One region of the Salegentibacter profundi genome, then DNA from elsewhere that is predicted to be linked to it. Evidence: riboswitches for the same ligand, from Rfam matches in the RefSeq annotation. Region 1 holds a riboswitch; the other holds the start of a gene.
What was found. A riboswitch is a leader RNA that binds a small molecule or an ion and turns the genes downstream of it on or off. The one in region 1 is predicted to bind cobalamin.
Positions count from the first base shown of each region.

Region 1 (4,427 bases):
GTATACCCTAAATAAGAAATTACCAGGACCGCATTCGAGGGGGCAAATAAGGTGAAATTACCATCCATATCGGTGATGGTGCCGCGGTTTAGACCTTCTAGTGCGATTGTTGCACCGCTTACAGGTACACCGTTTTCATCATCTACGGTCCCGGAAATTTCAATTTCCTTTTGGAGAGTATATTTAATTGGTGCCGCTTTGGCTTTAGCCGAAAAGGCTAGAATTGCCAATAAAACGGCAACAAATACATACGCCACCATTTTTAGGCGTTTGTAATTATTTTTCATAATTTCGTGTGGTTTTGAATGAAACATTGTTTTATTTAAGCTCAGGCCTTCCCCTCACGACGCCAATCATCGGGGAAGGCTTTTTAGCTTAACACCTATTTAGGCTAATTCAACTTTCTTTTCATAAGCAATTTCTTTTTTAATCTATCCACCGGCCCCTAAAACCGGCGGTAACCTAATTAACCAAAATAAAAAATACCCAAAGCCTCCATTTATTTCCCCACATGGGGTTAGAAGGCTTCCCACCCAAAAGCTGTTTAATATAAAGGGCTCAAAACAGCAACCCACGGGATTATTAATGTGATTTTCTTGTTCCCGCAAACAAGATTTGTGAATACACCCAGGCATGGGTGGCGACCACTTTGGTCTTTAAGTGTAATTAAAGGGCAAAAGAGCGAAACTTATAAATTGAAGAAGGTTACTTTGAAGTAAAGAAGAGTCAACAACACAAAAAAGGCGTGAAAGCTCAACTTATCGATTCGAGGTACTGGTATACCCTGCAACAATAAGCAAGCTCACGCCCGGGTCGTGAGCATTATGCTTATCATCTCGTTGCATAAAATTACCAGTTTTCGAATCGAGATTCAAAGCGAATGCTTCTAATATTTTTACAATATGAAGGTTCGCAAATATATTAAACTCTTCAAATATAAACATTTTTTTTAATCATTCTCTATCGAGAACAGTTTTTTTTGTCAAAATATCTTAATTGTGTTCAAATATTTCCATTTTGACTAAAAGATTGGGCCATCTTTATACAAATAAACAACGTAAGAGTATTAATAAACTCGTGTGTAATTATATCAATAAGAAGTACCTTAATTCACCAACTGACCAAGACGGAAATCCGATTAGTCAAAATAATTATGCATCCTTAATAGGTATTTCTTCTTCAGTTCTAACAAAGATGAAAGAGGATGAGGGTTATCGTATACCCCTATCCACTATATATAATATTTGCCAGAATGAAAATATAACCCTTACTGAGTTTTTCAGCGAATTTGAAAAAACCATTCAAAATAAATCCTGAAATTTATTTTTGTGATTCCTTAAGCTACTACTCAAGAAATGCCAAATCCTTTCATGCGAAGATTGTTGAACCCAGTGCTAATATTGGTAAGAGATTCAGATTTTGATTAATTGTAAAAAGCAGGAATTAATTCAACTTAGCAACCAATTCTTCCAGGCCTTATCACTAAGATTCCCTAGTCAGGCCTGGAATATCTTTCATAACTCCATTTTCAGACTTGCCTAAAACAGTCACATCTTTACTTTCTTTATATTCGTCAATGGCAAGGAGCAATTGCTTTTTAGTATCCCTTCTGATTTTAATACCGTTTCCTTTGTTTTTATTTCGGACTTCGATATAATATCCATCTCTTAAGTCTTTAGGTTTTGTTGAAGGTCTTCCCATAATTAAGGTTTAAAAATTAAGCAGTAGTTCAATGTAATTTCCAATGGCCTAAAATAAAAATAACAAGCCAAATCAAAAGGACATCCTTGAAATAAACCACAAAATTATTTATATAAGCTTACACCCATCAAAAAATTTCTTAAAATTTCCTGTAGCAGATGGAATTCTTGCACTTTTTGCTATAAAGGCTTGGTCACAGGGAAAGGTTCTCGAGCTTGCTTTATTCAGAAATCCTTAGGTCCTCCCTCCCCTGTGAATAACTATGTGAAGAACTAATTGACCTCTTTTAATTTATAATCAAATAATCCAATAGTTTTATACTGTAAAATATTTCAATAAAGTTTTTGTCTTTTAAGGCAATTAATAAGGGGAATCACGTGCGAATCGTGAGCTGTTGCGCAACTGTAAGTGCTTAGGCACAAGCCAGAATACCTTTCTTTATTGAATGACTTTTGCTTTCGCATAAAAAGTAAATGTCCATCCTGATTTTGTGTCTTTCCCTGCCACATTTCTTTCTGGTACATCATGCTTTTATGCTTTTGAATTTGTAACCAAAAACAAAAGTTATATGAGTATTTTCGACAAAAGATTAAATTACAAACCCTTTGAATATCCCGAGGTATTAGGATTTTCTGAAGCAATCAACCAGTCTTACTGGGTTCACTCCGAGGTGGATTTCACTGCGGATGTCCAGGACTTTCATTCACATCTCTCAGAAAATGAAAGGCTTATTATCAAACGAAGTTTACTGGCAATCTCTCAAATAGAAGTTTCGGTCAAATCCTTCTGGGGCGATTTATATCATCACTTTCCCAAACCGGAATTCAATGGCCTGGGCAGCACATTTGCCGAGTGCGAATTCAGGCATTCCGAAGCCTATTCCCGTCTCCTAGAAGTTCTGGGTCACAATAATGAATTTAAAGACCTGTTGGCCGTCCCGGTGATCAACAAAAGAATTGCCTATCTATCTGAGGCACTAGCGCACACCAAATCATCAGAAAAAGAAAAATATGTTAGCTCCCTCCTCTTATTCTCCATTCTTATAGAAAATGTCTCGTTGTTTAGTCAATTTGCGATCATTCTATCGTTTTCCAGGTTTAAAGGCGTGATGAAAAATGTCAGCAATATTATTGCCTGGACCTCTATTGATGAACAGGTACATGCCAACGCAGGAATCTACCTTATCAATCAAATCAGAGATGAATTCCCTGAATTGTTGGGGGAACCTTCAAAAGAAAGAATACGTAAAACTGTAATCCATTCCCTGGAGGTAGAAGCTGAAATCCTGGATTGGATCTTTGAATTTGGTGAATTGGAAAAACCCAATAAAAGAGACCTTCTTCATTTTATGAAGTTCCGGGTTAATACCAGTCTTGAAAAAATTGGAATGAAAGAAATTTTCCCGGAAGTGAGAAAATCAGTACAGCCCTTGCAATGGTTCGAAGAAGAGGTTTTTGCTAACAGCCTCGATGACTTCTTTGCAAAAAGACCGGTTGAATACACCAAACACGATAAAAGTATTACCGCCAGCGATTTATTTTAATCCGATATACTCATCTTCTAATTTTAATTTAATGATATCACAGCAATTACAAAAAAATGAGCTTGACACCAGACTATGGTGGCTTAATGAAGAAAGCAAGCAAATTTTAAACAGAGGTTACCTGCTTAAAGGAGAAACCCCTCAATGTGCCATTGACCGCATTGCCGGTGCTGCAGCGAAACGCCTGTTAAAACCAGAACTGAAAGAAGCCTTTAAAGAAATGATAGAACGGGGATGGATGAGCCTTAGCTCCCCGATCTGGGCCAATATGGGTACCGAGCGTGGCCTACCGATATCCTGTTTTAATGTGTATGTTCCGGATAACATTGAAGGAATTACCCATAAGCTTGGAGAAGTCATTATGCAAACTAAGATTGGTGGGGGAACTTCGGGCTATTTTGGAGAATTAAGAGGAAGAGGGAGCGCTGTAACGGATAATGGTAAAAGCAGTGGGTCCACCAGTTTTATGAGACTTTTTGATACGGCCATGGATACGATTTCCCAAGGAGGTGTACGTCGGGGAGCATTTGCAGCATATTTAGACATCGATCATCCGGATATCAATGAGTTCCTGGAAATTAAAAGTATAGGTAATCCCATTCAGAATTTATTCTATGGAGTCTGTGTTCCCGATTACTGGATGCAGGAAATGATTGATGGGGATATGGATAAAAGAGAAATATGGGCTAAGGTCCTGGAAAGCCGTCAGCAGAAGGGACTGCCCTACATCCTCTTTTCGGATAATATCAACAGGAATAAACCCCAGGTTTACCTGGATAAGAATCTGCGGATTCATTCCAGTAATCTTTGTTCTGAAATTGCCTTACCTTCTTCCAGAGAGGAATCCTTCATTTGTTGTCTCAGCTCTATGAACCTCGAATTATATGACCAGTGGAAGGATACAGAAGCGGTAAAACTTGCCATATACTTTCTTGATGCGGTCCTCCAGGAATTCATTGTCAAAACCAGAGATAACCATTACCTGAGATCAGCGCATCAATTTGCCAAACGCCATCGCGCTTTAGGACTAGGTGTTTTGGGCTGGCATTCTTATCTGCAAAAAAATATGATCCCTTTTGAAGGGATTGAAGCCAAAGGGCTTACTCATAAAATTTTTGCCGATATTAGTTTTAAAGCCAGAAAAGCTTCAAAAGAACTGGCAGAGATCTATGGAGAACCTGAA
Region 1 is NZ_JBSYGG010000009.1:60,506-64,932, reverse strand. It holds gene ACW6NC_RS11890 (SusC/RagA family TonB-linked outer membrane protein) at 1-287, opposite strand, end outside; gene ACW6NC_RS11885 (hypothetical protein) at 759-944, opposite strand; gene ACW6NC_RS11880 (hypothetical protein) at 1,483-1,701, opposite strand; cobalamin riboswitch at 2,024-2,155, shown strand; gene ACW6NC_RS11875 (ribonucleotide-diphosphate reductase subunit beta) at 2,270-3,244, shown strand; gene ACW6NC_RS11870 (ribonucleoside-diphosphate reductase subunit alpha) at 3,276-4,427, shown strand, end outside.

Region 2 (4,427 bases), on a different contig from region 1:
CATAAAATCCTATACTCTGACCTGTGTCTCCGAGATCCTTCCCCTGGTTTTCCTCTGCATAAATGTAGTGCTGAATTTGTGCAAGGTCTGGTTCAACAAAGGATACCGAACTATTTCCCGAACCAAAATTCCCTTCATTTAAAATAAATATGCCTTCGGTATAAATTCCAGGTTCCTCTTTGGGAATTTCATTGATATCATTATCATCCTCGCAAGAGGAAAGTAAAACAGCACTAAGAATAACGGCTAAATAAAATCTGATTTTCATAAATTATAATTTAAAGGTGATTGAGGTATTGAAATATCTTCCTGGCATAGGCCTCCCAGGCATACTCATATATTGTTCATCAAAGAGGTTACGAACCTGGAATCCAAGCTTCAAAAAATCTTTGTTTCCAAATTCTCTGGACAATCCCAGGTTGGAAACTTTGTAATCGCTTAAAGCGTAATTATTATCCGAAGAAGTAAAAATGCTATCATTATACAGGAACTGATAAAATAGTCCATAGCGCTTATAACGGTACCCTACCGAAGCGGTGACCTTATGATCAGGCACATAGATAAGCTGTTTCTGGGTCGATTGATCTCGGCTCTGGGTCCAGGCATAAGATGCTTTGAAATCCAGGTTGTGCCTGCCCAGGGTCTTTTTCCATTCTAAGCCTGCTTCCAGGCCATAATTTCTCACTTCCCCGGTATTTTCAGGCCGCCATATACCATCGTTTGTGGGGATCCACCTTAAGAGATTTCTGCTATCGATAAGATACCCGGCAAGATCAAACTCCAGCTTATTCAGACTGAATTTCTGACCCAATTCAAGCTGGCGGGAAGTTTCTGGTTTCAAATCTGAATTTCCTCCAGCATGCCAGTACAGGTCATTGAACGTGGGTATTCTGAAATTCTTTGAAATTCCTAGTCTTAATTCATAATTTTCAGAAAAGCTGTAAAGCCCGTTAGCAGCAAATAATAAAGGGGATTGATAAATGTCCGTGGCTTCTTTTCTGGCACTGAGCTGATAACTGAATTTCCCAAGCTGATGTTTTAAAAGAACCGCAAGACTTCCCATATCACGGCGTCTACTTCCGGTTTGGGTTCCCTCCCCGGTAATATGCTGGTATTCCACAATGCCAGTTACTTCCAGATCATGGGTAAACTGGTAGGTGATATCCGTTTTTATAATCCCGGTTTTAGCCTTACCAAAATCATTTTCTTCATTATGGCGGTTTTCATAATACTGAAAGCTCTCTTCTAAGTAAGCCAATTTTAATGAAGTGCTTAACTCACCGTAAAATCCATTCCACTCCAGGAGATTACGGCTATTTACATCTTCAAATTTCGCTTTGGATGGGGCACTGAGCGTTCCGGAAAAACCTCTTTCTCCCCGGTAATAATTACCGTGAAATTTCAACAGGTGATCTTTATTTAAGCGATGAGCTGCTGATATCCCCAGCCCGGTATTGCGGTAATCCCCATTTTCATTGAATTGATTCTCTGTGGGATATTCAAAATCATTGGCGGAAGTATTCCGCGTAAGATGCAACTGAAAACTGGTCTTATCAGAGGAAATAGCCGTTTTATAGGTACCGGAAAAAGTTTCGAAACTTCCATAATCCAGTTTTAGTATATTATGAAACTTACCATCAAAATTAAAAGGGGTATTTAAGTGTATGCTACCTCCGATGGCACCGCTTCCATAAAGCACACTACCTCCACCCGGGCGAATGGAAATATTACTGATAATTCCAGTAGGAATCGTGTTGAAATCCGTTTGTCCTGTAAATTGAGAATTAATATTGATCCCGTTCCAGATCACTGCAGTTTGCTGGGCCGAAGTACCCCGGAACGAAGCCGAAGAAACCATTCCCCGGCCATTTTCTCTAAAAAATATAGGACTGTTAAATTGTAAAACTGAAGTCAGAGAAGGCTCATTCTCTCTTAAAATAGAATCGTTTAGTGAAATTAACCGGCGTTCTTCGGAATCTCTTGTAAGGGATATGTCACTTAAAACAACCTCATCCAACCGGGTGACAGGTTCGGCTTGTGAGAATACAGATGCCTTTATAAGCAATCCTAAAAATAAAAGGTAATAACGAGTTAATTTCATTATACACCGACTTTTATCCCGAAAGTCTAAGAGTTAGATTAGTAATGCTTCTGGCAGGTCTCCTGGCTCGCGTCCTTATTGTTTACCTTCCCATCACCCAAAGTGACAGTGGTATGAAGTGTAACAACAGGCATTCCGGATACGGAACTAAGCTTACAGTTGCGGGAACAGCTCAGGAATTTTTGAAGATTCAAATCACCTGATTCCCTTTTAATCGACGACGATGTTTCGCGGCGCCAAACCAAAATTTCAAGTTCAAAAATAAACATTTATGTTTGGGAAGCACTAAAATTTTTAAATAATCTTACTTTTGAAGTCAAATCTGTAATCTTGAAATACCTGGTCTACCTTCTTACTTTCCTCCTGCTCTTTTCTTGTAAAAACGAAGAAAAGACCACATCTTCTGTAGCTAAACCCGAAGGAGTCCCATTGGAAATAAAACATGCCAGGGGCTTCAGCATAGCGCAATTCGATGGTTACTCCCTGGTGAAGGTTCATGATCCCTGGCCAAATTCGGAATTGGATTTGACTTACCTGTTGGCCCGGGAAAAGGCTGTGATCCCCGAAGATTTACAGTATGATCAAAAAATAAGAATCCCTGTTAAAAAGTTAGTGGTTACTTCCACAACCCATATCCCAGCCCTTGAGGCTTTAAAGGTTGAGTCGAAATTAGCCGGATTTCCAGGCCTTAATTATATTTCTTCTCAAAAGACAAGAGAAATCATCGATTCTGGCCAGATAAAAGAATTGGGAAAGAATGAAAACATCAATACTGAAGTCCTTATTGATTTGCAACCTGATGTGGTGATCGGTTTTGCAATAGATGGTAATAACAGGACTTTTGAGAATATCCAAAAAACGGGAATTCCTGTAGTTTTTAATGCTGACTGGATGGAAGAAGAACCCTTAGGAAAAGCTGAATGGATTAAATTCATGGGTGCTTTTTTTGATAAAACTGACCAGGCCACAGCGATATTTAATCAGATCGAATCCGATTATCTTCAGGCAAAAAAACTGGCAGGAACCTCAAAAAATCAACCGGATGTCATTAGTGGTTCCATGTATAAAGATCAATGGTACATGCCCTATGGGAATTCCTGGCAGGCTCGCTTTATAAAGGATGCCAATGCCAATTACCTCTATAAAGAAACCCAGGGCAGCGGTAGCCTGGCACTTTCCTTTGAAAATGTTCTGGAAAAATCACAAAATGCTGATTTCTGGGTAAGTTCTGGGCAATTTACCTCTTACACCCAACTTCTCAACGAGTCCAGGCATTATGAGCAATTTAAAGCAGTTAAACAAAAAAACGTATTTAGTGTTAGTCTTGGTAAAGGAGAAACAGGTGGGGTCTTATACTTTGAACTGGGCCCCCAACGTCCCGACCTGGTTTTAAAAGATCTGATTTCCATTTTTCATCCAGATTTGCTTCCAGATTATCAACGCGTGTTTTTTAAAGCCCTGAAAGATTGATCATAAAACAAAAATACATATGGACCTTTGCACTTTTAATAGGGGCTTTAATAGGACTTTTGTTTCTCAATATTGGATTGGGATCGGTCAATATTCCCTTCGGGGATATTGTCGCTTCCCTATTTAACCTTGAGGTATCCAGAGAATCCTGGAGGTATATTATTGTAGAGTACCGTCTTCCCAAAGCCATCACAGCAGTCATTACCGGTTCAGGCCTTGCCGTAAGCGGTCTGTTGATGCAAACTCTTTTCAGAAATCCATTGGCCGGTCCTTATGTGCTCGGTTTAAGTAGCGGAGCCAGTCTTGGGGTGGCCATTGTTTTTATGGGTGCAGGATTATTTGGGGGAGCCTTCGCCGCTTTCCTTCTTTCTAAATGGAGTATTGTTATCGCCTCAAGCCTTGGAAGTTTATTGGTTTTAATGGCGGTAATGCTGGCCTCCCTGCGACTTCGGGATACTATGGCTATCCTCATAATAGGCCTGATGTTTGCCAGTTTAACCGCCGCAGTAGTCAGTGTACTGGCCTATTTTAGCCCGGCCTCCCAGCTTCAGCAATACGTATTCTGGTCCTTTGGAAGCCTGGGCAACCTCTCCTGGGAGGAGGTGACAATACTTGGTCTTTTTTGGGCCATTGGCATACTGCTTTCGGTAGTGGGCATTAAAAATCTAAACAGTCTGCTCCTGGGGGAACAATATGCAAAAAGCCTGGGGGTGAGTATTCACAGAAACAGGCTCCTGGTCATTCTAGCCACCAGTATCCTGGCCGGTAGCATTACAGCATTCGCTGGTCCCATCGCCTTTGTGGGTCTTGCCGTCCCTCATCTGATCCGACAGGTGATCCCGGTGAGTAACCACGG
Region 2 is NZ_JBSYGG010000002.1:379,588-384,014, forward strand. It holds gene ACW6NC_RS04655 (YncE family protein) at 1-268, opposite strand, end outside; gene ACW6NC_RS04660 (TonB-dependent receptor plug domain-containing protein) at 272-2,101, opposite strand; cobalamin riboswitch at 2,137-2,362, opposite strand; gene ACW6NC_RS04665 (ABC transporter substrate-binding protein) at 2,432-3,571, shown strand; gene ACW6NC_RS04670 (iron chelate uptake ABC transporter family permease subunit) at 3,571-4,427, shown strand, end outside.
Region 2: another riboswitch for cobalamin. It lies ahead of ACW6NC_RS04660 (TonB-dependent receptor plug domain-containing protein); the one in region 1 lies ahead of ACW6NC_RS11875 (ribonucleotide-diphosphate reductase subunit beta).